One region of the Isoptericola hypogeus genome, then DNA from elsewhere that is predicted to be linked to it. Evidence: riboswitches for the same ligand, from Rfam matches in the RefSeq annotation. Region 1 holds a riboswitch; each other region holds the start of a gene.

Region 1 (9,944 bases):
TCCCCAGCGTCCCACCGTCGCCACCTCGCTGGTCACCCCCCAAGGTTGTGCGAAACCGCAAGGCCGACCGTTTCTCGGGCGCCGCAGAACCTCCTTCTGCACCGCCGACAAGCGCCGGGTTCTGCGCCCCGCCTTGTATGAGCCGGCCCGACGGGAGCCCCGGAGAACGTCGCGACGCGCGAGAATCGACCTATGAAGGTTGAGCTCCTTGTCGTCGATGAGTGCCCGAACGAGGCCCGAGCCCGGGCCGCGCTGGACCGCGCGCTGGACCGCGCGGGCATCCATGCGGTCGTCTCGACCACGGTCGTTGCTGACGATGCGCAGGCACTCGCACGGGGCTTCGTGGGCTCGCCCTCGTTCCACGTCGACGGGCGCGACGTCTTCCCGGTGCCCACGGCACGGCCTGGTGTCGCGTGCCGCGTCTACTCCACGGCCGACGGGCTTCGAGGGGTCCCTGACGATGAAGCGCTGGTGGCCGCCCTCGTCAACCACAGTGGCCGCTGACCTGGCCGATTCCTACAAGGTTGCGCGCCGCTCCAAAACTGACCGTTTCTGAGACGCGTCAGAATCGGGTTTTGGACGTTGCGAAGCCTCTCCTGTGTGCCCGTGCGCTTTGCAGCTGCCGGGTCAGCGATGCAGGTCGGGCGCGGAAGCTGCACCGTGGCGCGTGCTGCGCGACAGCGCGGCGTTCCCGGGATGCAGCAGCGGGGGCAGCGCGGCCTTACCTCGTGCGGCGCGCAGGCCGTTGAGGATGACCACGACCTCCGCGATCTCGTGGACGAGGACGACGCCGGCCAGCCCGAGCACGCCGAACAGGGCGAGCGGGAACAGCACGACGATGATGGCGAGCGCAAGCAGGATGTTGCCGGTCATGATTCGCCGGCCCCGGCGGGCGTGGGCCAGGCCCTGGGGCACGAGGCGGAGGTCGCTGCCGGTGAAGGCGACGTCGGCGGACTCGATTGCTGCGGCCGAGCCGCCGGCGCCCATCGCGATCCCGACGTTGGCGGCGGCTAGCGCGGGGGCGTCGTTGACGCCGTCGCCGATCATGACTGTCGGAACTCGTTGGGCGGACTCGCGGACTGCGTGTTCCTTGTCCTGCGGGAGCTGTGCGGCGCGGACGTCGGTGATGCCCGCCGCGCGGGCCAGGGCGTGCGCGGTGCGCTCGTTGTCCCCGGTCAGCATCATCACTCGGACGCCGTCGTCCGTCAGCTGGCGGACGGCTTGGGCGGCCTCGGGGCGTAGTTCGTCGCGGATTCCGATGAGTGCGACGGGAGCATCGCCTACTTCCACGGCGACGACTGTCATGCCCTGCTCTTCGAGGGTCGCGGCGTGCGGCTCGAGGTCTCCGGCATCGATCCAGCGTGTGGTGCCGACGCGCACGGGTGTGCCGTCGACCGTGCCTTGCAGGCCGCGGCCGGGGAGCTCTTCAACGTCGTCGGTGCGGGAGGCTGTCGGCGCGGCGGCAAGGATGGCCGCGGCCAGGGGGTGGGTGCTGCGGGCTTCCAGGGCTGCTGCCAGCGTGAGGGCGTGCTCACGTGTGGTTCCGGGGGTGGTGATGACCTCGACGACCTCGGGCCGGTTGAGGGTGAGCGTGCCGGTCTTGTCGATGGCGACGGCTCGAACCGTGCCGAGCTCTTCGAACGCTGCTCCGGACTTGATGATCATTCCGAAGCGGCTGGCGGCGCCGATGGCGGAGATCACGGTGACGGGAACAGCAATCGCCAGCGCGCAGGGCGAGGCCGCCACCAGGACGACGAGGGCTCGCTGGACCCACGTCCCGGGGTCGCCGATGACGAAGCCCCAGACGGCGACGAGGACGGCTGCCACCAGCACGATGGGGACCAGCGGCCGGGCGATGCGGTCGGCCAGGCGTGCGCGTTCGCCCTTGCGCGCCTGCGCCTCTTCGACGAGGCGCACGATCGTGGTCAGGGAGTTGTCGCGCCCGTCGGCGGTCGCCTCGACCTGCAGGGTTCCAGTGCCGTTGATGGAGCCGGCGGGGACGAAGTCGCCGGGACCGACCTCGACCGGGATGGACTCTCCGGTGATGGTCGAGGTATCCAGGGAGCTTCGCCCCGAGGTCACGACGCCGTCGGTGGCCAGCCGCTCGCCTGCGCGCACGACGAGTAGGTCGAGCTCGCGCACCTGGTCGGCGGGGATGTCGATATCGCCCGACAGCCGGGAGATACGAGCCGTCTCGGGCATGAGGTCCAGGAGCGCGCGCAGTCCGTGCCGTGCGCGGTCCATGGCGCGGTCCTCGAGGGCCTCCGCGATCGAGAACAGGAATGCCAGCGCGGCCGCCTCGCCGACGTGACCGAGCGCCACGGCGCCGACGGCGGCAATGGTCATGAGCAGCCCGACGCCGAGGCGCCCGCGCAGCAGGCGTCGCAGGGCGCCGGGTGCGAACGTCCAGGCGCCAGCGAGCAGGCTCGCGGCCTGGACGACGACGGCGGGCACCTCGAGGCCGCTCCACTCCAGGACGTAGCCGGCGGCCAGCAGGACTCCGGAGACCGCGGGCAGCAGCAGTGCATGGTCGCGCCACCACGGCGTGAGCTCTTCTCGCGCGTCCTCCTCGTCGTGGCTTTCGCGGGCTGACCCGTCAGCGCCAGTCGACGACTCGACCGAGCCGGTCGTCCCCACCGCGGCAGGCGCGGAGCCCAGAGCGAGGAGCGTGGGACGGTCCTCGGGCTCGTCGGGGCCGCAGCACTCGCGGCTCATGCCCCGACCTCGCAGGCGGTGCAGCCGGGCACCTCGCACAGCGGGTTGGCGCACTCGCGCCCGTCGCGAACGTCGAGGACGACCCGCAGGAGCTCTCCGAGCGCGGCGCTCAGGTGCGGGTCGGCGATGGCGTACCGGGTGCGGCGCCCGTCGGGTTCGGTGAGCACGAGCCCGCATCCGCGCAGGCATGCGAGGTGGTTGGACACGTTGGAGCGCGACAGGTCCAGGCTCGCCGCCAGGTCGGCGGGATACGCCGGTCCGGCCAGCAGGCGTTCCAGGATGCGCGCCCGGGTTGGGTCGCTCATGGCCCGGCCGAGCCTGCCCATCACCTCGATGCGGTCGACAGTGTTCAGCATGCGATGAACAGTACATGGAGGGCTGTATCGATGGCCAGGGTTGGCCGGCCCCGATGAGCGTGAGTCGAGCGGCGTTATCTGTTTGTGACTTCTCGGGTCGTCGTCGGGTACATTCGCTCCACCTCGCAATCGCGGGGTGCACGGGCGGGCGCCGAGCCCTGCCGCCGCTGCGTGCTGATCAACTCCCGGCAGGGACGGGGGAACCACATTTCGGGCGCCGCAGGTCGGCGCCCTCGGGGTGAAGCCACGCGAGCACGCTCGCTGGCCGGGTCAGTCTCCGACCCGAATCCGACAGCTAACCTCGCAGGCGCCAGGAGATATCGATGCGCGTTTGCGTTCACCCGTGCCCTGTGCCCGAATTCCATCTCGCGCCCGCCGCGGGCCGACAGCTGTGCGGTCTCGCATGAGGCACGGCCACACCATCCCGCCGAAGGGCCGACAGGCCCGCCCGCCTCGCAGCCGCGCCGCACGCGGCCGACATGCCGAAGGCCGCAGGCCCGGTACGCGAGCCGGCACCCGCCTCCTGGGCGGCAGCCTCGGCGTCGCCGCCATGGTCGCCACGACGGCAGCCTTTGCGATCACCACCGGCGAGCCTCAGCACGCCCACGCCGAGACGCTCGGGCAGAACGCTGACATTCAGGCACGGGGAGCGAGCGAGGCCTCGAAGCCGGTCAATGCCGCCCCGCCGATCGTCGTCGACCGGTCCGCCAAGATCTCCAGGACCGAAGAGCGACTGAAGATCAAGATCGAGCCGGCACCTCCCGAGCCGAAGCCGGCCTCGTCACCGCGGGCGGCCTCGGACGCACCCCAGGAACAGGATGCTGCCGCCGCGACTGACAACGGCGGGGCGCTGCCCGGCTGCGACGTCGCCGTCGATGAGGGGTCGGCCAACGGGCAGGTCCCGGACGACCAGCTGTGCTCGCCCTGGGATGGAGCGGAAGAGGTGCGCGCGGACGCCGCCGAGGCGCTGGTTGAGCTGAACGACGCCTACGTCGCCCGGTTCGGCGAGTCGATGTGCATCTCCGACGGCTACCGGTCCTACGACCAGCAGGTCGCGACCAAGGCGGCAAAGGGCTACCTCGCCGCCACACCGGGCACGTCGAACCACGGCTGGGGCCTCGCGGTCGATCTGTGCGCCGAGACCTACGCCGGGGAGCGATGGGACTGGCTCGCAGACCAGGCGCAGGCCTCCGGCTGGGACAACCCGGACTGGGCGCGTCCAGGCGGCTCGAAGTACGAGCCGTGGCACTGGGAGTTCGTCGACGCCGTCGCGGCACAAGAGTCCTGACCCGGACGCCTGCGCCCTGACGGACTGTGATCGACGAGTCAGGTTCACGCCTTAGGATCCCTCTCGCCATGGTTGCCGCGACCCGACACCCCGCCGCCACGACCGCAGCGCGGTGCGTGCTTGGGATCATGCTGCTCACGCTCGCCTGCGTGCTTGGCCTGACAGTTGCCGACTCGGCTTCGGCGAGCCCGGCGGCGATGCCGAACCCCGGCGTGAGCATCGCGGCCATGCACGGCACAGGCTCCGGGATCGGCGCAGAGCACGGGGCGGCACTCGTCGAGCACGCGTCAGCCGGATCGGCCGCCGGTCACCACGACGGCGGCCTCGCCCTGCTGTGCCTGTGTGCGCTGATCGTGGCCACGACGCTGCTCACGGCGCACCGCAGTCCGCTGCGCCGCTGGACGACCGAGATGCCGCATCCCGGCGGGCTCCGGTGGAGAGCGCCCGACGTCTGGCAGCCCGCTCGGCCGGACCCGCGCAGCTGGGGTGTCAGCCGGACGTAGCGGTCCCGAGCCGCCGTGCGAGCTTCCGCGCACATCGCACGGCCCGGGCGTGACCGCCCGCGTCTCGGGGCGCCGCCAGTGAGGCCTTTCAGCGTCCCGCGAACGAGGAGGCCGGTTCGTCGACCCCTGCCCCCTCGAGCCCCCGGGATCGGCTCCGCCGTGCGCTGCCGCCACCCCTTCGAACGACGAGGAACCCATGACCACTCGCCGTGTCCTGCAGTCCGTACTTGTCATCGCTGTCATCGCCGTGATCGGCCTCATCGTCTGGATCGTGGGCTCACGCAGCTCTGCCGACCCGGTGGCGGGGGCGTCCGGGGCTGATGCGCCCGCCGTCGTGAACGACGAGACCCATATCGTGAACCAGGCGCAGGACGAGAAGGCCGTCCTGGTGGAGTTCCTCGACTTCGAGTGCGAGGCCTGCCGCGCGTTCTACCCTGCCGTCGAGGAGGTGCGGGCCACCCAGGGGGATGAGCTGACTCTCGCCATCCGGTACTTCCCCATTCCGTCGCACGCGAACTCGACGAACGCCGCGGTGGCGGTCGAGGCCGCCGCCCGGCAGGGCCAGCTCGAGGCGATGTACCAGCGGATGTACGAGACCCAGGCCGAGTGGGGCGAGCAGCGCGACTCCCAGGCCCACGTCTTCCGCGGCTTCGCCCAGGACATGGGCCTGGACATGGAACAGTACGAGGCGGACGTTGCCGATCCCGAGGTCGCCGCGCGGGTCCAGCGCGACTTCGACGCCGGCCGGGCGCTCGGCGTGCAGGGCACACCCACCTTCTTCCTCGACGGCAAGCGGCTCGAGGTGTCCAGCCCGGAGGAACTCGTCCAGGTTGTGCAGGAGGCGCTGGCCCGATGAATGTGCAGAATCCCGCCCGTACGAGGGCGATCCGAGCCCGTGTCGCCCTGGCCGCCACCGTCGTGTTGCTGGCGGCCGTAGACCTCGGTCTGAAGGCCTGGGCGGTCCGGGCCCTAGCTGACGGCACGGTGGTGGATCTGCGGGTCATCCAGCTGCGGTTGGCGTTCAACCCCGGCGTGGCGTTCAGTCTCGGTGACACCCTGCCCAGCGGGGTTGTGCTCGGCGTCACCGGGGTGATCGTCGCCGGGCTCGCAGTGTTCGCCTGGCGCACCGCTCCCACCGCGACCCTGCCCGTCCGGCTGGCGCTGGCCGCCATGTTGGCCGGCGCGGTCGCAAACCTCGTCGACCGCGCCGGTGACGGAGTCGTCACCGACTACCTGCACACCGGCTGGTTTCCCACCTTCAACCTCGCCGACGCTTTCTTGACCCTCGGTGCGGTCGCACTGGTCGTCGCCAGCCTGTTCACTGCCGGCAGCCCCGACAGCACCGACACGAAGGAGGCCGCGCAGTGACCCGGCGGCGACTGCAAGGCGCGCTCGTGCAGCGCGCGGTGGCATGCGCGGGGGCCGTCGTCGCTTTGCGCTCCGTCGCTGCGCATCGGGTACTCCCCGATGCCGGCGCACACGAAATCGACAGCCGCGAGGGGCTGGCCCGATGAGCATCCCGGAGGTGGTCTTCTCCGGCGGGCTCGTGCTGGCGGTGCCCCTCGCACTCCTCGCCGGGTTGGTGTCCTTCGCCTCCCCGTGCGTCCTGCCGCTCGTGCCGGGGTATCTCGGCTACATCGGAGGCATGGGTCAGCAGGCCTCCCGGCGGGGCCTGGTGACGGGGGTGGGGCTGTTCGTGGCCGGGTTCACCGTGGTGTTCGTCGCCTACGGCGCGCTGTTCGGCGCGCTCGGGGCATGGCTGCTGCAGTACCAGGGCCCGCTGATCCGCATCCTCGGGGTGTTCGTGATCGTGATGGGCCTGGTGTTCGTCGGGCAGATCGGACCGCTGCAACGTGTTGTGCGCCCGTCCTGGACGCCGCGTGTCGGCATCGCGGGCGCGCCGATGCTCGGCGTGGTCTTCGGCCTGGGCTGGGCGCCCTGCCTGGGCCCGACCCTGGTCGCGATCTCAGCACTGAGCATCGACGCCGCATCGGCGCCGCGGGGCGCACTGCTCGGCCTCGCCTACTGCGTGGGGCTCGGCGTGCCGTTCGGGCTCATCGCCTGGGGCTTCGGGTGGGCCCACCGCTCGACAGACTTTCTGCGCCGCCACCTGCGCACCATCAATATCGCCGGCGGAGTCGTCCTCATGCTCGTCGGTCTCGCGATGGTCACGGGCGCCTGGTCGCTGCTGATGACGACCGTCCAGGCCTGGGTGAAGGGCTTCGTCACGCCGATCTGACCCCTCGGCCGATGCGGCACTACGACGACCCCCAGAGAAGTAGGGCGGCTCCAACGTCCACACCTGGCGCGCGCTCGAGCGGCACCCTGGGCCAGGAAACCCGACCACGAAAGCTCCGCGCAGCCCTGATTCCGATGATCGATACGGATCGGTTATCATCGGTCCATGACGATCATAGATGTTGGGGTGCGTGCTGCCAGCACGGCCGATGTCGAACCGGCAGTCGCGTTGTTCCGCTCGTTGGGCGACCCTGCGCGGCTGGCCATCGTGCGCCGGCTCGCGGTCGGGGAGGCGCGGGTCGCGGAGCTGACACGCGATCTCGGCCTCGCGCAGTCGACGGTGTCCTCGCACGTCGCGTGCTTGAAGGACTGCGGCCTGGTCGAGGGGCGCATGGAGGGGCGACGGGTGTTCTATTCCCTGGCCCGCCCCGAGCTGCTGGACATGCTCGCGGGAGCCGAAACACTGCTCGCGGCGACGGGCAGCGCGGTAGCGCTGTGCCCGACGTATGGGGTCGACGGGCAGGTGTCGGCGTGCTGAGCACGATCGCGGCCGCGGCCGGGTTGTTCGTCGCGACCAACCTCGACGACATCGTGGTGCTGACCGTCCTGTTCGCGGTCGCGGCAAGGGGTACCTCGCAGCTGCGTGGGTGGCAGATCGTCGCGGGCCAGTACCTCGGCCTCATCACCCTGATCGCGGTCAGCTTCCTGGCCGCCCTGGGCCTGACGATCGTGCCGGACGAGTGGGTCGGGCTGCTTGGTCTGATCCCGCTCGCGATCGGTGTGCTCGGCCTGGTGCGCACCCTGCGCGGCAACGATGACGACGACGAAGCCGAGTCCGCGCTGAAGGCCGTCGGGCTGCTCGGCGTCGCCGGCATCACGATCGCCAACGGCGGCGACAACATCGCGATCTACACCCCGGTGTTCCGCACCATGTCCACCACGGACGCCCTGGTCACGATCGTGGTGTTCCTCGTCCTGCTCGCCGGGTGGTGCCTGCTCGCCCGCACCATCGGGACGAACGAGAAGGTCACCGAGGCGCTGGAGAAGGTCGAGCACTGGCTCGTGCCCGTGGTGTTCATCGGCCTCGGCGTGTTCATCCTCATCGAGTCCGGCACCCTGGGCCACATCGCCTCGCTGCTGTAACCCGAGACGGCAAGGCGCCGGCCACGAGAGCGTGACCGGCGCCTTGCTGGGCCCTTACCGCGCAGCCCGGATGGGCCTGCCGCACCTGGTTCGGTTTGGTGGCTCGGACGCGCAGGGGTGGAACCGTAGCAAGTTCCGGGCCTGTCGTGTTGCCTCTGTCAGCGGCCGACGAGCCTGCTGAGGAAACCGCCCGGCGGTGCTGCGTCCTCGTGGCCTGGGCACCACTTGTTGGCGGCGACGGCGCGCTTGACCTCGGCGACGTGTTGGCCGCATCCGGCCCAAGTCGTCTTGCCGCAGGTTTTGCAGGTGGCGGGGTGGCACACGGGGAGTTCTCCTAGCTGGTGCGGTGGTGTTCAGGCGAGCATGAGGAAGAGCTTCTCGAGCTCTGCGGTGGTCAGGCCGTCCTCGTTCTCGGAGGTGCCATCGGGGTCGACGGCGCAGTCGCGCATCGCCGTGGAGACGATCGCGAACCCCGCCCGGTCGAGTGCGCTGGACACGGCAGCCAGCTGCGTGACTACGTCGCGGCACTTCCCGCCGGCTTCGACGGCGTTGATGACGGCGTCCAGCTGACCGCGTGCGCGGCGCAGCCGGTTGACGATCTTGCGCTGTGCTTCGACGTCGGTGGTCATGGGATCGGAGTCTCCTCGGGGATGGGGTAAGCGGTGGTATCGCGGTCAAGCGCCGGTGAGCAGGGTGAGCATCTCAAACAGGGCTCGTGCGGCTCTCGCCCTTTCACGTCGCCTGCTGATCGGCGATCTGCTCGCGGACCTTCTCCATGTCCAGGTCCTTGACGGCCTCGATCACCTGCTCCAGCTGCGGGGCCGCCAACGCCCCGGGCTGGTCAAAGGTGATGACCCTCTCCCGAAATGCCATCAGTGTGGGGATAGACGTGATGCTGAACGCCGCGGCCAACTGCTGCTGGGCTTCGGTGTCGACCTTGCCGAACACGATGTCAGGATGATTCTCGGAGGCGGCCTCGAAGACCGGCGCAAATGACCGGCACGGGCCGCACCACCCGGCCCAGAAGTCCAGCAACACGATGTCGTTGCCGGAGATGGTCTCCTCGAGGTTGTCGAGCGTGATCTCGCGCGTAGCCATGCCACTACCATATACCCCCAGGGGTTTACTCGAGCATGATCCGCATCACGGGCGAACCGAGGGGACCGCTTGGCGGGCCCGAGTGCCGGGGCCTTCCTTGCGCGTCCTTGTGGTGGGCGGGCAGTTGGTTCTGGAGTGTGTCTCGTACATCCTGAGCGCGACGACGAGGCCGGAGACCGCTGTCAGGCCGGCGACGACCCAGACTGCCGAGCGGAGTCCCCACAGGTCGGCGATGACGCCGGCGAGGACGGCGCCAATGGCGAAACCGCCGTCGCGCCATAGCCGGTATACGCCGACCGCGCGGGCACGCCACGCGGGATGGGCGACGTCGCCGATCGCAGCGAGCAGGGTCGGATAGACCATCGCCGTCCCGACGCCGAGCAGGGCGGCGGCCACCATCCAGAGGGCGAATGTGTCTGCGGAGCCCACCAGGGCGAGGGCGATGGCCTGGACGAGCATGCCCGCGGTGATGAAGGGCTTGCGGCCGAAACGGTCCGAGAGCGGACCCGTGACGAGCTGGCTCAGCCCCCACACCGCGGGATAGACGGCGGCCAGGACGCCGATTCTCGCTACCGAGAGCCCCGCGGCGGCGAACAGGATCGG
Region 2 (9,944 bases), on a different contig from region 1:
GGGGTAGACGCGGCACGCCACACCAGGGCTGGCCGAGGGGGCGGGGAACAGGTCTCGCCCGTCGAGGTGGAACGACGGCGACCCGAGGAAGCCGCGAGCCTGGGCCTGGTCGTCGTCGCGGACGACGACGGTCGCGATCGGTGCGTCGATGCCGGCCCGGTCCAGCGCCTTGCGCAGCGCGTCCCGTGCGGGCACCTCGTTGGGGCATGCGTCGACTACCAGAAGCTCAACCTTCACGGGGCCATCCTCTCTCGTTCTACGTGCCCGACCGTCAGATGCGGGCGAGGCTTCCTGAGCATATACCCCACAGGGGTATAGTCGTCGGGCCGCCCCGGCCGACCGGACGGGCAGCCGGCACATGACGACGACGCGGCCCGAGGGCCGCGAACGGGAGGACGGCGTGGCCAAGAACCAGACGACAACGTCCCAGCGGGGGGCCTTGGTGGCCCTGCTGGTGATCGCGACCGCACAACTGATGCTGGTGCTCGACGACTCGATCGTGAACATCGCACTGCCGAGCATCCAGACCGAGCTCGGCGTCGAGGCCGTCGACCTGCCGTGGGTCGTCAACGCCTACATCCTCGCGTTCGGCGCACTGCTGCTGCTCGGCGGCCGGGTCGGGGACCTGTGGGGCCGGCGCCGCACCCTGCAGGCCGGCATAGCGCTGTTCGTCCTCGCGTCCCTGGCCGGCGGCTTCGGACAGACGACGGCGATGCTCGTCATCGCGCGTGCGGTGCAGGGCATCGGCGCCGCGATGGCCGCCCCGAACGCCCTCGCCCTGATCGCCACGACCTTCTCCGACCGCGCCACGCGCGACAAGGCACTCTCGCTCTACGGCGCGATGTCCGGGCTCGGCATCATCCTGGGCCTGCTGCTCGGCGGCGTCCTCACCGACACGCTCGGCTGGCGCTGGGTGTTCTTCATCAACGTCCCGATCGGGCTCCTGGTGCTGCTCGGCAGCCGCACCCTCGTGGCCGCCGACCGCCACCGCGGCCGCCTCGGCGTCCTCGGCGCCGTCCTCGGCACCGCCGGCATGATCGCCCTCGTCTACGCGATCACACGGTTCGGTGAGGACGGCCTCGGCGACCCCGTCGCCATCGCCCTCGTGGCCGCCGCCGCCGTGCTCCTGACGGCGTTCGTCCTCACCCAGGCCCGCAGCAGGAACCCACTGCTGCCGCTCAGCCTGTTCCACGACCGCAACCGCACCGGCGCGTACGTGACCATGCTGCTGCTCGCGATCGGTCCGATGGGCACCTTCTACGTCCTCACGCTGCACCTGCAGCAGGTCCAGCACTACAGCCCGCTGCAGACCGGGCTGGCCTGGCTCCCCTTCGCGCTCGGCATCGTCGTCGGCGCCGGGATCGCGCCGAAGCTGCTGCTGCGCATCGCGCCGCGGTACGTCGCCGCGACCGGTGCCCTGCTCGGCGCCGCGGCCGCGCTCTGGTTCTCGACGATCACCGTCGACTCCGGCTACTGGCTGCACCTCGCCCCGGCGATGTTCGTCCTCGCACTCGGCTTCGGCCTCGGCGTCCTGACCCTGACCCAGGCCGCGGTCTACCGCGTCGACCCTGACAAGGCCGGCATCGCCTCCGCCCTGCTCAACTCCGCCCAGCAGATCGGCGTCGCGATCGGTCTCGCGCTCCTCGCCGGCATCGCAGCGACCGTCACCGCACGCCCAGCCAACGCCGCGCTGGCTACCGACCAGGCACTCGTGGCCGGATACAGCACCGCCCTCACGGTCGCCTCCGGTGTGCTCCTCGCCGCCGCCGTCCTCGCCCTCGCCCTTCTCCGAGGTCAGCAGGCAACCGCAGCGGAGCAACAGTAGGGGCGCCTCTCCCGGGAGGCTTCAAGACCGTCAGAACCCGATTCCGAGGCACCACAGACTCGGTCAGTTTCACTTGAAGCCTCGAACAGCTCCGCGCCTGGTCGTTCCGGCTACGTCGACACCGGGTCTCGGCCCCCACCGCGCAATACCGTCGACGCATCACCCCAGGGCCACGATCGCGGTCTACGGCTCTGATACCAAAGTCCCGGGCAACGTCGGAGTGTCGGATGGGCTGTTCGAGATTCGCTAGCCTGGACCTCGTCATGCACGCGCTTCGCACCCTCCAGTCGCTGCTCGCCGATCCTCGGCGGCGCTTGGGTGCTGCGCTCATGATCGTCATGCTCGTCCTCGGCGTGGTGACGATGCACGCGATGAGCGGCTCGTCGACCGCCCACGGCGCGCCGGTAGCGACGAAGCACGTCGACGCCGGTGCGAACGCCGACCCGGCGGACCCCGGGCACGGGCAAGAGGTGAGCGCGATCGATCACTCAGGCGACGCGTCACAGCCGTGCGACCACAGCTGTGGCGGACACGAGTTGATGACCGCGATGTGTCTGATGGTGCTCGTCGTGCTGCTGACGCTGACGGTTCCGGTGCGCAGGCTGTTTTTCGTGGTCGGTTGGACGCGTGCTGGCCCTCGCACCGCATCGCCTTCGCGCGTGGTCTTCTCCAGCGCCCCGTCGCTGCATGCCCTGGGCATTTCTCGGACGTAGGTCCCCTGAGCCGATGTGTCGAGCCTCGACACGTCGGAACTCGCCGATGTCGGACCACCCATGGTCCGGCAGTGGATCTACCCAAGAAAGGCCCTACCTTGATGAAGCGCACCCTTGCGCCTGCTCTCGTGGTCGCCGCCGTGGCCGTGCTCGGCGCGTGCTCGAACACGCAGCAGCCCGCGCACGACATGTCCACCATGTCGAGCCCGACAGCGGAGCAGTCGCCCGCCGAGTCGGCGCCGTTCAACGATGCGGACGTCGAGTTCGCGCAGATGATGATCCCGCACCACCAGCAGGCGGTAGAGATGTCGGACCTGATCGCCGACAAGTCGGGGATCGACCCGCGAATCTTGGACCTCGCCGCCCAGATCAAGGACGCCCAGGCCCCGGAGATCGAGCAGCTCACCGAGTGGCTCGAGCAGTGGGGCGCACCGGTCCCCGAGTCCGGCTCGATGGACTCCATGGGTTCGATGGACCACGGGTCCACGAACGGGATGATGAGCGCCGACGACATGGAAGCCCTTGAGAACGCCAGCGGCTCCGAGGCTGGCCGGCTCTTCCTGTCGCAGATGATCTCCCACCACCAGGGCGCCGTCGCGATGGCACAGACCGAGGTGGACGCGGGCGAGAACTCGGACGCGGTCGCCATGGCAGAGCGCATCGTCGAGACCCAGCAGGCAGAGATCTCCACGATGGACGAGCTCCTGTCCGAGAAGTAACCAGAAGGAGGTGGTGCGCCGGCCGTCATCGACGCCGGCGCACCATCTCGGTTCGCTCCTCCCATCCTCGAGCGCGCTAGGACGTGTGATGATCTCCCCTGCCCGCATACCCGCCCGCATCCCAGCGACCGTCGTGTTGCTGCTCACCCTGACCGCTTGCTCCACGCCGCCGGGCGACTCGTCCCCGGCCCAGTCGGGCGGTGCGGCGACGGCTTCCGGCACCTCGTTGAGCCGGGCCGACTTCTCCCACCTACATGCCCTCGTCTTCGACGAGCAGGACCGTTCCCTGTACGCGGCCACCCACACAGGGGTCTGGGCATTGCCGGACCCGACCACTCCGCCCGCGAGGGACGAGGCCGCCCCGCAACGCATCGGCTCCGGCATGCAGGACACGATGGGCATGACGCTCGCCCCTGACGGCGACCTCCTGGCATCCGGCCATCCCGGCCCCGGCGAGGCACCCGACCTCGCCACGCCGAACCTCGGGCTCATCCGCAGCACCGACGGCGCCCAGACCTGGGAGTCGGTGTCCCTGGGTGGCGAGGTCGACTTCCATGCCCTCACCGCAACCAGTGACTCAGGGGCGGAACGCATCGCCGGCCTGGATTCGGCCAGCTCCACCATGTTCCTGAGCAACGACGCCGGCCAGACCTGGGATCGCGGCGCGACGATCCCGGCCCACGACCTGGCGTTCCTCGCCGACGATCCGGACCAGATTCTCGCGACGACACCCGATGGTGTGCAGATCAGCCAGGACGGGGCCCGGTCCTTCTCCAAGCTCGCGGATGCTCCGCTACTGGTCTTCGTGGACACCCAAGCGAGCGGGGACATCGTCGGGATCGACACCAACGGCCTCGTTTGGACGGCTACACCGTCCGCCACCGGCTGGCGGTCGCACGGCACCGCCGCAGGCGGAGCGATCGAGGCCATGACGACCGCCCCAAGCCCCGATGCCACAACGAATCTGGTAGTCGCCACCGAGAAGCGCATCATGTCCAGCCCGGATCTTGGTGCCACATGGGTGTCGCTGGTGGAGATCTCATGAGGCCGCGGACGAGCGCGCCGACGCCGGCCCCCGACGCTTGCCTCCGGCACTGTTATCAATCCGTGACATTGGGGGCGACGCGGGGTATGTTCTCCCCACCTCGCAGCCCTGCGAGGCGCCCGAGCGGACGCCGAGCCCTGTCACCGCTTTGGGCAACACGCACACGTCATGACAGGGACGGGGGACCCACTCACGGGCGCTGCGGCGTCCTCGGGGTGAAGCCGGACGGGATCTTCCCGCCGGCCGGGTCAGTCTCCGACCCGAACCCGACAGCTAACCTCGCAGGCGTCAGGAGATGACCATGGCTTCACCGATTCCTCGCGGGCGCCATCGCGCCGCTCGCGCCCCGATCACCCCACTGACCACGCTGACGCGGGCTGCCGGAACGAGCGTGAGCACCGTCGCACGCCGCGGGGCGCTGGCCCTGGCCGGCTCGGGAGTGCTCGTCTCGACACTCGGCGCTCCCGCTGGAGCCGAGACTGCCACCGACCACGGCAAGGCGCTGAGCGCGGCCGGGCTCGATGCCATCACTGCCCAGGCCCGCCAGGCACTGACGGCGGCGCCTGCCGTCGCGGTGCCTGCTGACGCCGTCCTGACCGTGGAGAAGACAGCGGTGGGCACGATCACGCCCGCACCCGAACCGGAACCCGAGCCCGCGCCGGAGCCGGAGGTTGCTCCGGGCCCGGAAGCCGACGCTGACGGCCAGCCCGCTGAGCGCGCCGCCGCGGCCCCCGGACCGGCCGAGGCAGGGCCCACGCAGGAAGCGGCCCCCGACATCCCGGACGCGGCCAACGGTTCAGCGATCGTGGAGATCGCGATGCAGTACCTCGGGGTCCCCTACCAGTGGGGCGGGTCGACCCCATCCGGCTTCGACTGCTCCGGGTTCACGTCGTACGTGTACGCCGAGGCGGGCATCTCCATCCCGCGGACCTCCTCGGGCCAGCGCGACGCTGGCACGGTCGTCTCGCGCGAGGAAGCACAGCCGGGTGACCTGATCTGGAGCCCCGGCCACATCGCCATCTACGCCGGCGGTGACATGCAGGTCGAGGCTCCGGTCCCCGGAAAGACGGTCCGGTACCGGTCGATCTGGCAGGACAACCCGACCTTCTTGCGGATGAGTTGACGATCGCTCGACCCTGCACGAGCTCGCGCCGCGCAGGGTCGAGCGCACGTGGGGCAGACCGACGTCTGCCCGCATGAGCCACGCGACCACTCTGCCGCAAAAAGGACTCAGATGAAGCACGCCCACACCCAGAACCCGTCTGCCGATTCCTCCGGCAGGCCATCCAGCCGCAGCGAACGCCACTCCAAGGGACGACACGCCAGCCTCCTGCCGTCCGCCACACGCGCAGCCCGCCGGCGAACCCTGCGCCCGGCCCGCCGCCTGCCCCTCGGCCCCGGCATCGGACTCGCGATCGCCGTGACGGCCACGACCTCGTTCACCGTGGCCACCGCCGACAACGACAGCAGCCGCCGGGCCTCCGCCATCGAACGCACGACGACACAAGAGACCACCTCCGACCCGGCGGCCCGCACTGAAGTCCCCGCCGCGCCGCCGATCGTGGTCGACCGGTCGGCGAAGATCTCGCGCGCCGAGGAACGCGTCGATCGCGTGAAGATCACTCCGGCACCCGCTCCGGAGCCGAAGGCGGAACCCGAGCCCGCACCGGAGCCGGAACCCGAACCGGCCCTCGCCGGTTGCAGCGGCGAGGCCACCGGGACCGGGTCGAACGGCCAGGTGCCCTCGAGCGAGCTGTGCGACCTCTGGGACGGACAGACGCACGTGCGCTCCGACGCAGCCGTAGCGCTGGCCGAGGTGAACGAGGCCTACACCGAGCGATTCGGCGAGCCGATGTGCATCACTGACGGCTACCGCTCCTACGATCAGCAGGTCGCCGTGAAAGCTGCGAAGGGCTATCTCGCGGCCACCCCCGGAACCTCGAATCACGGATGGGGACTCGCGGTCGATCTGTGCCCGGAGACCTATGCCGGTGAACGCTGGTCGTGGCTCGCCGAGAACGCGCCTTCCTTCGGGTGGGACAACCCCCCGTGGGCGCGCCCGGGCGGTTCGAAGTACGAGCCGTGGCACTGGGAGCTCACTGAGGAAGTCGCCCAGGTCGAGTCCTGAGGCATGCACCCGGGCGGGCGACCTGACCGGCCAGATGGCGGCTGGTCGCCCGCCCGCTCTCACGACGCGGGCACCTGCCGGGTGTCGACGCCCGGTGTGGACGGCTGAGTGCGCTGGGGCGCAGACCGATAGGCGGCAGCGACAGACGCCGAAGGAGTGAGGTCGAGACGTCGCAGCAGCTGGGCATTTGCCGCGACGACGATCGTCGAGAGCGACATCAGGATGGCGCCCACCTCCATGGGCAGGACGAAGCCCACGGGAGCCAGCACACCGGCTGCCAGAGGCACGGCCGCGATGTTGTACCCGGCGGCCCACCACAGGTTCTGCTTCATCTTGCGATACCCCGCGCGCGACAGCTCGATGACGGACAGCACCGACCGTGGATCGTCCGAGGCCAGGATCACTCCGGCCGAGGCGATGGCGACGTCGGTGCCTGCGCCGATGGCGATCCCGACATCCGCCTGAGCGAGAGCGGGGGCGTCGTTCACACCGTCTCCGACCATGGCCACGGTGCGGCCCTGCTGTTGAAGCTCGAGGACCTTCTCGCTCTTGTTCTCGGGGCGCACGCCGGCGAAGACCTGGTCGATGCCCAGCTCGGCGGCGACGCTGCGTGCCACGGGTTCAGCGTCGCCGGTGATCATGACGACGTGGACGCCGAGGGCATGCAGCGCGTCCACGGCCTCGCGAGACTCCTGACGCACCTCGTCCGCCAACGCCAGGGCACCCACGACCTGCCCGTCGATCAAGACGTGCAGCACCGTGGATCCCTGCTCGGACCACTCGCCGGCCTGGGCGAGGGAGACGGCTCCGTGCTCGGCAAGCAGGTTCGGCCCCCCGACGGCAACCGTCCGACCCCCGACTGTGGCGGACACACCGACAGCTGTCGAAGCGCTGAAGTCGGACGCCTGCGGCACCTCCAGACCGCGCCTCTCGGCGGCGTCCAGGATCGCCCGGGCCAGCGGATGCTGACTGTCGGACTCGGCCGCGGCCGCTCGGGCGACGAGCTCGTCCTCCGTGCCGTCGACAGTCACGATGCCGCGCAACACCGGTTCACCCTTGGTCAGCGTGCCGGTCTTGTCGAACAGCACGGCGTCGACCGTTCGCATGCGCTCCAGGGCGCCGCGGTCCTTGACCAGCACGCCGCCGCGCGCCGCGCGCTCGGTCGAGATCGACACGACCAGAGGGATCGCGAGCCCGAGGGCGTGCGGGCACGCGATCACCAGCACGGTGATCGCCCGAACCACCGCCAGATCCGGGCTACCGACCACGCTCCACACGACGACTGTGACGATCGCGGCGATCAGCGCGAACCAGAACAGCCAGCCCGCCGCCTTGTCCGCCAACAGCTGAGCGCGCGTTGTCGAGGACTGCGCCTCGGAGACCAGCCGCTGGATACCCGCGAGGGCGGTGTCCTCGCCGACCGCCGTGACGCGCACACGCACCGCGTTGTCCGTGGCGACCGTACCCGCGACGACCGGGTCCCCGACCTCACGCAACACCGGCCGTGATTCTCCAGTGATCATCGACTCGTCCACGCTGGCACTACCCTCGACGACGTCGCCGTCGGCGGGCACCCGACCGCCGGGCCTGACGATCACGACGTCGTCGAGCTCCAGCTGTGCCGGCGCGATCTTGACCACCTGGTCGCCGCTGACCTTCTCCGCCTCGTCCGGCAAGAGTGCTGCCAAGGAATCCAGCGCCGAGGACGTCTGTGCGAGGGATCGCATCTCCAGCCAGTGGCCCAGCAGCATGATCACCACCAGCAGCGCCAGCTCCCACCAGAAGTCCAGCTCGTGCGAGAGAACCCCCAGGGTCGCGCCCCACGAGGCCACGAACGCGACAGTGATCGCCATCCCGATCAAGAGCATCATTCCGGGCTTGCGCGCTCGAACCTCCGAGACCGCGCCGGTCAGGAACGGCCAACCACCCCACAGGTAGATCACCGTGCCCAGCAGGGGCGACACGACCGCCAGGCCCGCGACGTCCGGCAGGTCGTACCTCAGCAGGCCCGCGAACATATCGCTGAGCAGCACGGTCGGCACGGCCATCAGGAGCATGATCCAGAACAACCGCCGGAACATCGCCACATGGTCCGCGCCATGTCCCGCGTGGCCGGTGTGGCCGGTGTGGCCGGTGTGGCCGGTGTGGCCGGCGTGATCGCCTTCGTGGCGCTCGTTACCCAGATGGACAGCGTGCCCCTGATGATCGAGCTCTCCGTCATGGTGACCAGAAGGACCGCGACCCTCACGAGGCGCACCATGATCTGAGTGAGTCCCACGCGAGGCCTGGACGTGACGGACAGGTTCCCCCTGGCTGCCATCGGCATCGCCAGCAGGTGGGCGTTCAGGTTCGTGGTGCGAACGGCGGGTAGCCATCTGATTCCTTCCTCATGCCTCTGCATACCCTTCCCCGGTATGAGTGGGCCCGCAACGTCTGGTGACGGCTTGCCAGCGCCTCAGAACCGGTCGGCTCTGACAGGGGTGTGACAGGCTGCATCGGTCCATGTCAATATAGAGGCATGTCGATACAGCAGGTCCACGAGGTTGTCATCGTCGGGTCCGGCCCGGCCGGCTACACCGCGGCCGTCTACGCCGCGCGTGCCGGTCTGGCACCCGTCGTGATCGCGGGCTCCGTCACCGCGGGCGGAGCCCTCATGAACACCACCGAGGTGGAGAACTTCCCCGGCTTCCCCACCGGCATCCAGGGTCCCGACCTCATGGAGGCCATGCGCGAGCAGGCCGAGAAGTTCGGCGCCCGCGTGCTGTGGGACGACGCGGAGAGCGTCGAGCTGACCGGCGACGTCAAGACGGTCGTCACGGGCGGCGGCGAGACCTTCAAGGCCCGCGCCGTCATCCTCGCGACCGGCTCCGCGTACCGCGAGCTCGGCCTGCCCGAGGAGAAGCAGCTGTCCGGCAGGGGCGTGTCGTGGTGCGCCACCTGCGACGGGTTCTTCTTCCGCGACCAGCACATCGCCGTCGTCGGCGGCGGGGACTCCGCGATGGAGGAGGCCACCTTCCTCACGCGCTTCGCCTCGAAAGTGACGATCGTGCACCGGCGCGACTCGCTGCGGGCCTCCAAGATCATGGCCGACCGCGCCCAGGCCGACCCGAAGATCGAGTTCGCCTGGAACAGCGAGGTCGTCGGCATCGCGGGCGACTCCAAGGTCAGCGGGATCACCCTGCGCGACACCGTGACCGGCGAGCAGCGCGAGCTCGACACCACCGGCCTGTTCGTCGCGATCGGTCACGACCCGCGCACCGACCTCGTCAAGGGCCAGATCGACCTGGACAACGAGGGCTACATCCTCGTCGAGGGCCGCTCGACCCGCACCAACCTGCCCGGCGTCTTCGCCTGCGGTGACGCGGTCGACCACACCTACCGCCAGGCCATCACCGCCGCCGGTTCCGGCTGCTCCGCCGCGCTCGACGCCCAGGCCTTCCTCACCGGGCTGGCCGACGCCGAGGGCGCTGGCACCCCTGCGGCCCCAAACCCCAGCGGTCTTCCGGCCGCCCTC
Region 3 (9,944 bases), on a different contig from region 1:
CCTGATCCTCGGGTTCCGTCCCGACGGCGGGTTCGTCGGCGTGCTGCTCGGCGTGCTGCTCCTGCTGGTGTTCGCGTTCTCGCTGAGCTGGATCTTCACCATCCTCGGGCTGCTGCTGCGCACCCCGAACTCCGTGATGGGCGTGTCGATGATGGTGCTGATGCCGCTGACGTTCGCGTCGAACATCTTCGTGGACCCGTCGACGATGCCTGCGGCCCTCCAGCGGTTCGTCGAGATCAACCCGGTCTCGCACCTGGTCACCGCCGTCCGCGGGCTCATGGCCGGGCAGCCCGACAGCGGCGAGATCATCTGGGTGCTCGTGTCGGCGGTCGTGCTCACGGCCGTCTTCGGCCCGATCACGATGCGGCTGTACCGCACCCGCCACTGAGGTGTTGTGAGCATGAATTTGGCCCGGTTCCGGTCCTGGAACCGGGCCAAACTCATGCTCACAACAGTGGGGACGCCGCGCGCGCACGCCGGATCGCGACCCGGACGCGCGCCACGAGCTCCGTCGGGTCCCGGAGGTCGTCCGCGACGACCACGATCACGGTCCACCCGAGGGCTTCGAGCATCCGGCGCCGGCGGACGTCGTCCCGCCACTGCGCCGGGTCGGTGCGATGCTGGTCGCCGTCGTACTCGATCGCGACCTTGAGAGCTCGGTAGAGCATGTCGACCCGCTTCACATAGGTCCCGTCCGGGGCCGTGACCACGCCGTTCACCTCCGGGCACGGCAGATTCGCGGCCGTCAGGGCAAGACGCGTCCGGGTCTCGGTCGACGAGTCCGTCCCCGGGCACATCCGCTCGACCTGCTCGCGCACCCGCACGATTCCCTTGACCTTGTGCGTGCGCTCGGCGATCCCGGCCAGCTCGGCCGGTGTCACGAGCGGGCCCTTTCGGCGCATCATCGCGTCTCCCAGCACCACGACGTCGTCCGGCAACAGGAGTCCGGCGCCGACGTGCACGAACGTCTGCGCCGGCGACGTGACGAGCAGCCCCTCGAGCTCGACGGTCTCGAGGAACGTCTGGCGCGACCAGTGCGCGACGATGTCGTCACCGCCGCGCTGGGGCCGGTCCTGCACCCGCGAGGTCACCGCATGGATTCTCGTGTCGTCGGCGACGGTCCAGGGGATCTCGACCCCGAGCAGCCGTAGCGCAGTCGTATGGCTGAACGCGACGCCGTCGTCGAGGAGCGGCGCCAAGGCACGGCACCGTGACACGAGGTCGTCCGGCGTGCCCGCGGCAACCCGAACTCCGTGGAACGGCGATCGCCACCGTCTCGTCGATCGCAGCTGCTTGCGGGTCAGCCCCGCACGGAGGGCGTCGGGGACGGTGAGCGGCCCCGACGACGGGGTGTCGAACGCGTTCATCCCCGCAGAGTGCCGTGGCTTGCGGTCCCTCGTGCGGCCGATCCACAGCCCCCGCTGTGAGCATGATTTTGGCCCGCTTTCCGTGGCGAAAGCGGGCCAAAATCATGCTCACAGCGTCAGGCGGCGGGTTCGGCGTCCTCGCGCAGCTCCTCGTCGCACTTGCGCGTCACGACGAGCACCGGGCAGGCCGAGTGGTGCAGCACGGCCTGGCTCGTCGAGCCCAGCAGCAGGCCGCGGAAGCCACCGCGACCGCGCGACCCGACGACGATGAGGTCGGCGCCCGTCGAGAACTCGGTGAGGAGCTCGGCCCCCGATCCGTCCAGGACGTGCCGCTTGATGGTGATCCCCGGGTTCTCGGCCTCGAACCGGTCCACGGTGACGTCCAGTCCCGCCTTGACGTCGGCCAGCACCTGCTCGTGGTCGATCTGCGAGGGCAGCCAGGCGAGCACCCCCGCGCCGCCCGCGAGCGGCACCCCGGCGACCGCGACGAGCTCCGCCCCCCAGACCTGCGACTGCGCGACGGCGTGCTTGAGCGCCACCTCCGCCGACGGGGACCCGTCGACACCCACGACGATGCGACGCACCTCGTGCACCACGTCGCCGTCGCGCCGGTCGGGGTCCGTCGACGCGCCCGACCCGGAACCGCGGTACGGCACGACGACCGTGGGGCAGTGCGCGTGCGCCGGCAGCGCGGACGAGACGGTGCCGAGCAGCCGCTCGGTGAACCCGCCCTTGCCCCGGGTGCCCACCACGGCCAGCGCGTGCTCCCGCGACTGCTCCACGAGCACGCCTGCCGCGTCGCCCGACGCGACCGTGGCCGTGACCGGGACACCGGCCCCGGCGACCCGGGCCTGGGCCTCCGCCAGGACCGCCTTGGCCCCCTCCTGGATCGCGGAGTCGTCGAGCGCGGCGTAGCCGCCGTCCAGGGAGGCCGCGGTGAACGACGGGAGCGAATAGCTGCACACGACGTGCAGACCCCACCCGGTGCGCCGCGCGTACGCGGCGGCCCAGTCGAGAGCGTGCAGGCTCGCTGCCGAGCCGTCGACCCCCACCAGGACGACCTCAGGACGTGTCATGTCGCGCCTCCCGTCGAACGAGCCCGCTGCGCCGCCTCACCGTCGAGACGACCGGGCACGTTCAAGCCTAGCGAAAGGTCCGCGCAAGGCACAGCAAAGCGCCGGGGAACGCGACGACCCCCGACGCTCCGTGCGGAGCGCCGGGGGTCGCGGCGTCGGGGTTGCCCGAAGGTCAGCCGGTGACGCGCAGGAACGTCGGGCTGGACTGCCAGATGTCCCGCACCCGGGTGTCCCAGCCGTCGGGCCGCGACGCGTCGATCTGCTGGCCGTTGCCGATGTAGATCGAGATGTGCCCCGGGGACCAGATCAGGTCGCCGGGCTGCGCCTCGGACGACGAGACGACCTGGACGTTCGAGGCGTAGCGGATCGCGCTCGACTGGTGCGGCAGGTCGATGCCGACCTGGGCGTACACGTAGGTGACCAGGCCCGAGCAGTCGAAGCCGCCGGGCGTGGAGCCACCGACGACGTAGGGCGTGCCGATGTAGCGCGAGGCGATCGACACGATCTGGGAGCCGAGCGACGAGGACGAGGCGACCTCGGGGACCTCGGTGCGCTCCGCGGAGCGCGACACCGTCTCGGTGGCGGTCTCCACGACCTCCTCGACGACGGGCTCCGGCTCGGGCGCCGGGGTGATCTCGGCCTTCTCCGCGACCTTCGCGGTGATCTTCTCGACGTCGACCTTGGCCTTGGCGTCGACCGCGACGACCGGAGCCGCCTGCAGCGCGTTCTTGGCCTGGTCGGTCAGGGCGCCGAGGTCGACGGTGTTGAGCTTGTTGGCCGCGTCGTGGTCGACCGGAGCGGCCTGCGCCGCGGTGGCGCCGCCGAAGGTCGAGACCAGCAGGCCGCCAGCGGTGGCGACCACTGCGGCCCTACGCCCTGCAGCGGCGGTACCGACGCTGAGCGGCGTGAGCGGACGGCGCGCGGCACGGTGCCGGGCGCGCGTGGTGCGTGCGTTCACGTGTTCCCTCTCCTGTCGCCTACGAGGTGAGCTGTCGGGTTCGGGTGGGAGAAAGCACCCGGCCGTCCGGGTCTGCCGTGCAGACCGACCCGTGCGGCTTCACCCCGAGGACACCGTCTCCGATGCCCGGAAGTGGGTCCCCCGCCCCTGCCTGGGGTTAAGGTGCCCGACCGGCGGCAGGGCTCGGCGTTCCGGTCGAGACTCACCAGATGGCCGGCGAGTGGTTGAAACCGTAGCGGACCCGGCCGTCAATGTCACGTTTCGATCACAGGAGGTGACCAGAGGGCACGAAAACCCTGTCCACAGGCCGTTTCCGGCCCCTCGGGAGGTCGCCGACCGGACGCGCCGACGCCCCGCCGCGCGGTGCGCGACGGGGCGTCGGTGGGGCCGCCGAGCGGCCGGTGCGGCGGCTCAGCCGACGCGGATGAACGTGGGGTTCGACTGCCAGATGGCGCGGTACTGGACGACGTCGCCCGGCTTGGGGGCGTCGATCTGCATGCCGTCGCCCGCGTAGATGGCGACGTGGCCCGGGGTCCACACCAGGTCACCCGGCTGCGGGTCGGAGACGACCGTGCCCGCGTAGCGCTGCTCCGAGGTGGTGCGCGGCAGGCTGATGCCGACCTGCGCGTAGACGTACTGGGTCAGGCCCGAGCAGTCGAAGCCGGACGGGCTGGTGCCGCCCGAGACGTACGGGACGCCGACGTAGCGCATCGCGATCGACACGATCGACGAGCCGTTGGCCGACGCGGGAGCCGCGGTCGAGACCTCCTCGCGCTCGGCCGAGCGCGACGCGGTGTCGGCCGACGTCGAGGTCGACTCGGACTCGTACGACGTCTCGACGACGACGGGCTCCGGCTCGGGAGCGGGCGTGATCTCGGCCTCGGACGCGATCTTCGCCGTGATCTTCTCGACGTCGACCTTCGCCTTGGCGTCCACCGTGACGACCGGGGCCGCCTCGAGCGCGTGCCGCGCCTGGTCGGTGAGCGCGCCGAGGTCGACCGTGCTGAGCTTGTGGGCGGCGTCGCTGTCCACCGGCGCGGCCTGGGCGGCGCTCGCGCTGGCGAACGTGGAGACGAGCAGACCACCGGCGGTGGCGACGACGGCCACGCGGCGACCGGCGTTGCCGTTCGTGGCGATGGCGATCGGACGGCGGGCGGCGCGATGCCGGCCGCGGGTGGTGCGTGCGGTCACGTGTCAACCTCTCCTGTCGCCTGCGAGGTCAGCTGTCGGGTTCGGGTGGGAGAAAGCACCCGGCCGTCCGGGTCTGCCGTGCAGACCGACCCGTGCGGCTTCACCCCAAGGACGTCGTCTCCGACGCCCGAAAGTGGGTCCCCCGCTCCTGCCGTGCGGTGTTCCGTGGGAGCTCGGCCGGTGGCAGGGTTCGGCGTCCGTCCGAGCGCCCGCCAGATCGATCTCCGGCGAGCGACCCCGACCGTACCGGATGAATGCCCGCGATGTCACGCTCCGGTCACGACACCCGTGGCATTCCCGCGCGACCTGCGCGGGGACGGCCTCAGCGGGCCGCGACGAACAGGTGCTTGGCGAGGTCCTCGGGGAGCTCCAGGACCACTCCCGAGCCCTCGACCTGCACGGCGTAGTCCCCGCCGGCGATCCGCGCGGCGATGTGCGCACCGGGCACCACGCCAGCCTCGCCGAGGCGCGCGAGCAGCTCGATGTCGACCTGCAGGGGCTCGGCGATGCGCTGCAGCACGAGCGACGTCCCGCCGTCCGCCTCGTCGTCGGCGGCCGTACCGGCCGCGCGCGAGGCGAGGAGAACGGCAGGGAGCGACTTCACGCCGTCGAGGAACGGGACGTCCTCGTACTGCTCGCCCAGCTCGGACAGGCCCGGGATCGGGTTGCCGTACGGGTCGATGTGCGGGTGGTCGAGCAGCGTCACGAGGCGCTTCTCGACCAGGTCGCTCATCACGTGCTCCCAGCGGCACGCCTCCGTGTGCACGTGCTCCCAGTCGAGCTTGATGACGTCGGTGAGCAGCCGCTCGGCGAGCCGGTGCTTGCGCATCACCCGGGTCGCCTTGGCCTGACCGGGCCCGGTCAGCTCGAGATGGCGGTCCCCCGTCACGACGACGAGGCCGTCGCGCTCCATGCGCGCGACCGTCTGCGACACCGTCGGCCCGGAGTGCCCCAGGCGCTCGGCGATGCGCGCACGGAGTGCAGGGATGCCCTCCTCGCCAAGCTCGTAGATCGTCTTGAGATACATCTCGGTGGTGTCGATCAGGTCGGTCACGTCCACTCCCGTCTTCAGGCCCGGGCCTAGTCTATTCGCACCGCGTCCACCCAGGTCCGGTCCTGGTGCGCGCCCTCAGGGGCCTGCGCCATCCTGCACCACGCCACCGACACGCACCACGTCGTCCGTCACCCACCCGTCGGCGGCGCGCCGCCCCTACGCGGGCCGCCGCCCGCCGCCGATCCGCCCCCGAGCCCTCGGAGACCCGATGCCCGTCGAGCCGACCCTCGTCATCCCCTCGTCGCTGCTGCCTGCGGACGGCCGCTTCGGCTCCGGTCCCTCCAAGGTCCGCGCCTCGCAGGTCGCCGCGCTCGCCGCGGCGGGCGACCCGGCGGCCCCGGTGCTCGGCACGTCGCACCGGCAGCCGCAGGTCAAGGACCTGGTCCGCCGGGTCCGCCAGGGCCTCGCCACGCTCTTCGACCTTCCCGACGGCTACGAGGTCGCGCTCGGCAACGGCGGCTCGACGGCGTTCTGGGACGTCGCGACCGCGTGCCTCGTGCGACGGCGCGCGCAGCACGCCGTCTTCGGGGAGTTCGGCGGCAAGTTCGCCGCGGCCACGCGGCGGGCGCCGTTCCTCGAGCCGTCCGAGGTGCGCGAGGCCGCGCCCGGCACGGTGGCGCTGCTCGAGGCCGTCGACGGCGTCGACACCTACGCCACGGTGCAGAACGAGACGTCGACGGGCGCGATGGCTCCCACCCGGCAGGTGCCCGACGCCCGCGCCGGGGGCGCGCTGCTGCTCGTCGACGCGACGTCGGGCGCGGGCGCCCTGCCGGTCGACGTCCGCGACACCGACGTCTACTACTTCGGGCCGCAGAAGGTGTTCGGCGCGGACGGCGGGCTGTGGCTGGCCGTCTGCTCGCCGGCCGCCGTCGAGCGTGCCGCCGAGGTCGAGGCGGGCGCCGAGGCCGCCGGGCGCTGGGTGCCGGAGTTCCTCTCCCTCACCACGGCCCTCGCCAGCTCGCGGGCGGACCAGACGCTCAACACCCCCGCCGTCGCCACGCTCGTGCTGCTCGCCGAGCAGGTCGAGTGGCTGCTGGCCCAGGGCGGCCTGGCCTGGTCGTCGGCGCGCTGCGCCGAGTCCGCCGGCGCCCTCTACGGCTGGGCCGAGGCCCGGGACTGGGCCTCCCCGTTCGTCGCGGACCCGGGCGCGCGGTCGACCGTCGTCGGCACGATCGACCTCGACCCCGGCATCGACGCGCCCGCGGTCGTGGGGGTGCTGCGCGCCCACGGCGTCCTCGACGTCTTCCCGTACCGCAAGCTGGGCCGCAACCAGCTGCGCGTGGGGCTCTTCCCCGCGGTGGACCCCGACGACGTGCGGGCTCTCACGGCGTGCGTCGACCACGTCGTCGAGCACCTCTGAGGTACCTCCGAAGCCACGGCGCCAATACCACACCCTGCTACCGACACGCCCGAATTCTCCGGTTTTTTCACCCGGCATCGTTGCTGTTACGTTACCTCGGCCCTCACCGGGCTCAGCGACCGACAGCGCAGGCGACGCGGCCAGGAGGGGCGACCATGCCGGAGATGCACCACTTCACCTACGGGGTCATCACGCCCATGCTCGCCTACGTCGCCTCGTGCGTCGGGGCGGCGGCCGGGCTCTCCGCGACGTCCCGGGCCCGCGCCTCGAAGGACGCCCGCTCCCGGAGCGCCTGGCTGCTGATCGGGGCGATCGCGATCGGCGGCACCGGCGTGTGGGTCATGCACTTCGTCGCGATGCTGGGCTTCACCGTGACCGGTATGCCGATCTACTACGACGTGCCGATGACGATCCTCAGCGCGCTGGTGGCGATCGTCGTCGTCGCGATCGGGCTGTTCCTCGTGGGGTTCGCGGGCGACCGCCTCCCGGTGCTGCTCACGGGTGGCGTCGTCGCGGGCCTGGGGGTGGCCACGATGCACTACATGGGCATGGCCGCCATGCGGATGACCGGGCACCTGAGCTACACCACCTGGGTGGTCGCCCTGTCCGTCGTGATCGCCGTCGTCGCGGCGACCGCGGCGCTGTGGCTGTGCGTCAACGTGCGCGGCCGGCGCGCCACCACCGGCGCGGCGATGCTCATGGGCGTGGCCGTGAGCGGCATGCACTACACCGGGATGGCCGCGCTGACGATCCACGGCGCCGGCGGCGAGCCGCCGGGCGGCACCAACCCGATCGACCTGCTCGGCCCGCTCATCCTCGGGATCGTCGCGCTCACCGTCGCGCTGATCTTCATCGTGATGATGTGGCCCACCGAGGACGAGATGCGCTCGCGCGACGAGTTCGAGGAGCGGCTGCGCCGGCGCGGCACCCGCGTCGGCGTCTGACGATCCCAGGAGCCTCCCGTCGCCGTCCGACCTTCGGCGTCGGGCTCAGGCCGCCGCCGGGGCCGGCACGCGGCCGGCGTCGCGCTCCCGGTCGAGGTACACGACCTCCAGGTGCGGGCGCCGCCGCACGCGGTAACGCACCCGCAGGTGCCAGCGCCGCACCGCCCACACGGTGGCGGCCGCCGCGACGAGGAACGTGGCGATGGCCCCGACGAGGATCGACCAGCGCGGCCCCCACGCCTCGCCGATCCACCCCACGATCGGGGACCCGATCGGCGTCGCGCCCTGGAAGACCATGACGTACAGCGCCATGACCCGCCCGCGCATCACGGGGTCGGTCGACACCTGGAGCGCACTGTTCGCCGCCGTCATCATCGTCAGCGACGCGAGGCCGACGGGGATGCAGGCGACGACGAACGCCGGGTAGGTCGGCATGAGCGCGAGCACCGCCGTCGTCACCGCGAACGCGAACGCGGACCCGATGACCAGCCGCACCCGGGGACGTTCGCGGCGCGCGGCCAGCAGCGCGCCCGTCAGCGACCCGATGGCCAGCACCGAGCCGAGGATCCCGTACTCGCTCGCGCCCCGGCCGAACTCGACCCGCGCCATGAGTGCGGACGTGAGCTGGAAGTTCAGGCCGAACGTGGAGACCACGAACATCACGACCATGATGACGACGATGTCGGTGCGCTCCCGCACGTACCGCACGCCCTCGCGGATCTGCCCCTTGGCACGCGGCGCGGCCGGGCGGCTGCGCAGCTCCCGGACGTTCATGGCGCCGAGCGCGAGGATCGTCGCACCGAACGTCACGCCGTTGATGAGGAAGACCCAGCCCGAGCCGACGGCGGCGATGAGCAGCCCGGCGACGCCCGGGCCGATGAGGCGGGCGCCGTTGAACGACGCGCTGTTCAGCCCGATGGCGTTGGGCAGCTTCTCCACGGGCACCAGGTCCGCGACGAACGTCTGGCGGACCGGGCCGTCGAGCGCCGAGACCACGCCGAGCAGCAGCGCGAAGACGTAGACGTGCCACAGCTCGGCCCGGCCGGAGAGCACGAGCGCGCCGAGCCCGAGCGCGAGCACGCCCATGCCGCCCTGCGTGGCCATGAGGAGACGACGGCGCGGCAGCCGGTCGGCGAGCACGCCCGCCCACGGGGACAGCAGGAGGAAAGGCACGAACTGCAGGGCGGTGGTGATGCCGACGGCGACGCCCGACTCGTCGCTGAGGTCGGTCAGGACGATCCAGTCCTGCGCGACGCGCTGCATCCACGTGCCGACGTTGGCCACCAGGGCGGCGGCGAACCAGATGCGGTAGTTCCTGAACTTCAGGGAGGAGAACGTGGCGCTCATGGGGCGAGGCTCCGGACGGGTTCGTCGCTCGCGGGGGCCACGGGTCTCCTCTCCTCGGCAGGGTGATCGCCCTGGTCAACAGGTTGTCGAATCGTTCTATTCCCTGCTGCGGCGTGTGCCGGGCCACAGCCTCGGCAGATGGCGCCCCGCCGAGCGAGCCGGGTCCAGTACGGTATGCGGCGTGCGTACCGAGATGACCCTTGCCCAGGCCCTGAACGAGCTCGGCCTCCTGGGCGGCACGACCCTGCCTCGTTTCGTCACCTCCGTCGCCGGGTCCGGCGACGTGCTCGAGGTGGTGGCCGACGCCCGCGCGGTGAAGAACCTGCCCGGTCCGCTCAAGCTCGCCACCCGTCTCGTGCCGGCCGTGCGGTCGAAGCTGCGCGTGGAGAGCTTCGACGAAGGCGTCGCCGTGCTGGCCGTCGACGCCAGCGCCGGCGGGTTGCCCGCCCACAAGCTCCTCGGGCTCGCGGCGAACCGCATCGAGTCGGTCCTGGCGTCCAAGGGCCTGCCCGCCGGGTCAGTGCAGATCCGCCCCGACGCGCGGATCGCGCTGGACGCACAGCGGCTGCTCGCCGCCAAGCACCCCGGCGCCGTCGTGCAGGGCATGGCGTTCGCCGACGGTCGCGTCGCGCTGGACACCGCCGCCT

Evidence for each region. A riboswitch is a leader RNA that binds a small molecule or an ion and turns the genes downstream of it on or off. The one in region 1 is predicted to bind cyclic di-AMP.
Region 2: linked by a shared signal. The riboswitch ahead of ABD254_RS00955 (C40 family peptidase) and the one ahead of ABD254_RS19815 (M15 family metallopeptidase) in region 1 are both predicted to bind cyclic di-AMP.
Region 3: linked by a shared signal. The riboswitch ahead of ABD254_RS14460 (C40 family peptidase) and the one ahead of ABD254_RS19815 (M15 family metallopeptidase) in region 1 are both predicted to bind cyclic di-AMP.

The regions. Positions count from the first base shown of each region.
Region 1 is NZ_BAAAPM010000009.1:389,090-399,033, reverse strand. Features, by position in the region: gene ABD254_RS19830 (DF family (seleno)protein) at 193-504, shown strand; gene ABD254_RS19825 (heavy metal translocating P-type ATPase) at 628-2,715, opposite strand; gene ABD254_RS19820 (ArsR/SmtB family transcription factor) at 2,712-3,071, opposite strand; cyclic di-AMP (ydaO/yuaA leader) riboswitch at 3,234-3,395, shown strand; gene ABD254_RS19815 (M15 family metallopeptidase) at 3,622-4,359, shown strand; gene ABD254_RS19810 (hypothetical protein) at 4,488-4,862, shown strand; gene ABD254_RS19805 (DsbA family protein) at 5,059-5,718, shown strand; gene lspA (signal peptidase II) at 5,715-6,230, shown strand; gene ABD254_RS19795 (cytochrome c biogenesis CcdA family protein) at 6,373-7,101, shown strand; gene ABD254_RS19790 (ArsR/SmtB family transcription factor) at 7,267-7,638, shown strand; gene ABD254_RS19785 (cadmium resistance transporter) at 7,632-8,243, shown strand; gene ABD254_RS19780 (metal-sensitive transcriptional regulator) at 8,597-8,872, opposite strand; gene ABD254_RS19775 (thioredoxin family protein) at 8,976-9,341, opposite strand; gene ABD254_RS19770 (MFS transporter) at 9,387-9,944, opposite strand, start outside.
Region 2 is NZ_BAAAPM010000002.1:100,145-110,088, forward strand. Features, by position in the region: gene ABD254_RS00930 (thioredoxin domain-containing protein) at 1-237, opposite strand, end outside; gene ABD254_RS00935 (MFS transporter) at 359-1,825, shown strand; gene ABD254_RS00940 (DUF6153 family protein) at 2,089-2,538, shown strand; gene ABD254_RS00945 (DUF305 domain-containing protein) at 2,640-3,257, shown strand; gene ABD254_RS00950 (F510_1955 family glycosylhydrolase) at 3,346-4,302, shown strand; cyclic di-AMP (ydaO/yuaA leader) riboswitch at 4,451-4,604, shown strand; gene ABD254_RS00955 (C40 family peptidase) at 4,694-5,425, shown strand; gene ABD254_RS00960 (M15 family metallopeptidase) at 5,537-6,430, shown strand; gene ABD254_RS00965 (heavy metal translocating P-type ATPase) at 6,490-8,511, opposite strand; gene ABD254_RS21410 (hypothetical protein) at 8,518-8,697, shown strand; gene trxB (thioredoxin-disulfide reductase) at 8,949-9,944, shown strand, end outside.
Region 3 is NZ_BAAAPM010000005.1:391,395-401,338, reverse strand. Features, by position in the region: gene ABD254_RS14475 (ABC transporter permease) at 1-388, shown strand, start outside; gene ABD254_RS14470 (endonuclease domain-containing protein) at 447-1,199, opposite strand; gene ABD254_RS14465 (universal stress protein) at 1,484-2,443, opposite strand; gene ABD254_RS14460 (C40 family peptidase) at 2,616-3,305, opposite strand; cyclic di-AMP (ydaO/yuaA leader) riboswitch at 3,402-3,576, opposite strand; gene ABD254_RS14455 (C40 family peptidase) at 3,813-4,592, opposite strand; cyclic di-AMP (ydaO/yuaA leader) riboswitch at 4,596-4,763, opposite strand; gene ABD254_RS14450 (iron-dependent transcriptional repressor DtxR) at 4,915-5,646, opposite strand; gene serC (phosphoserine transaminase) at 5,855-7,006, shown strand; gene ABD254_RS14440 (MHYT domain-containing protein) at 7,171-7,950, shown strand; gene ABD254_RS14435 (MFS transporter) at 7,996-9,297, opposite strand; gene ABD254_RS14430 (hypothetical protein) at 9,479-9,944, shown strand, end outside.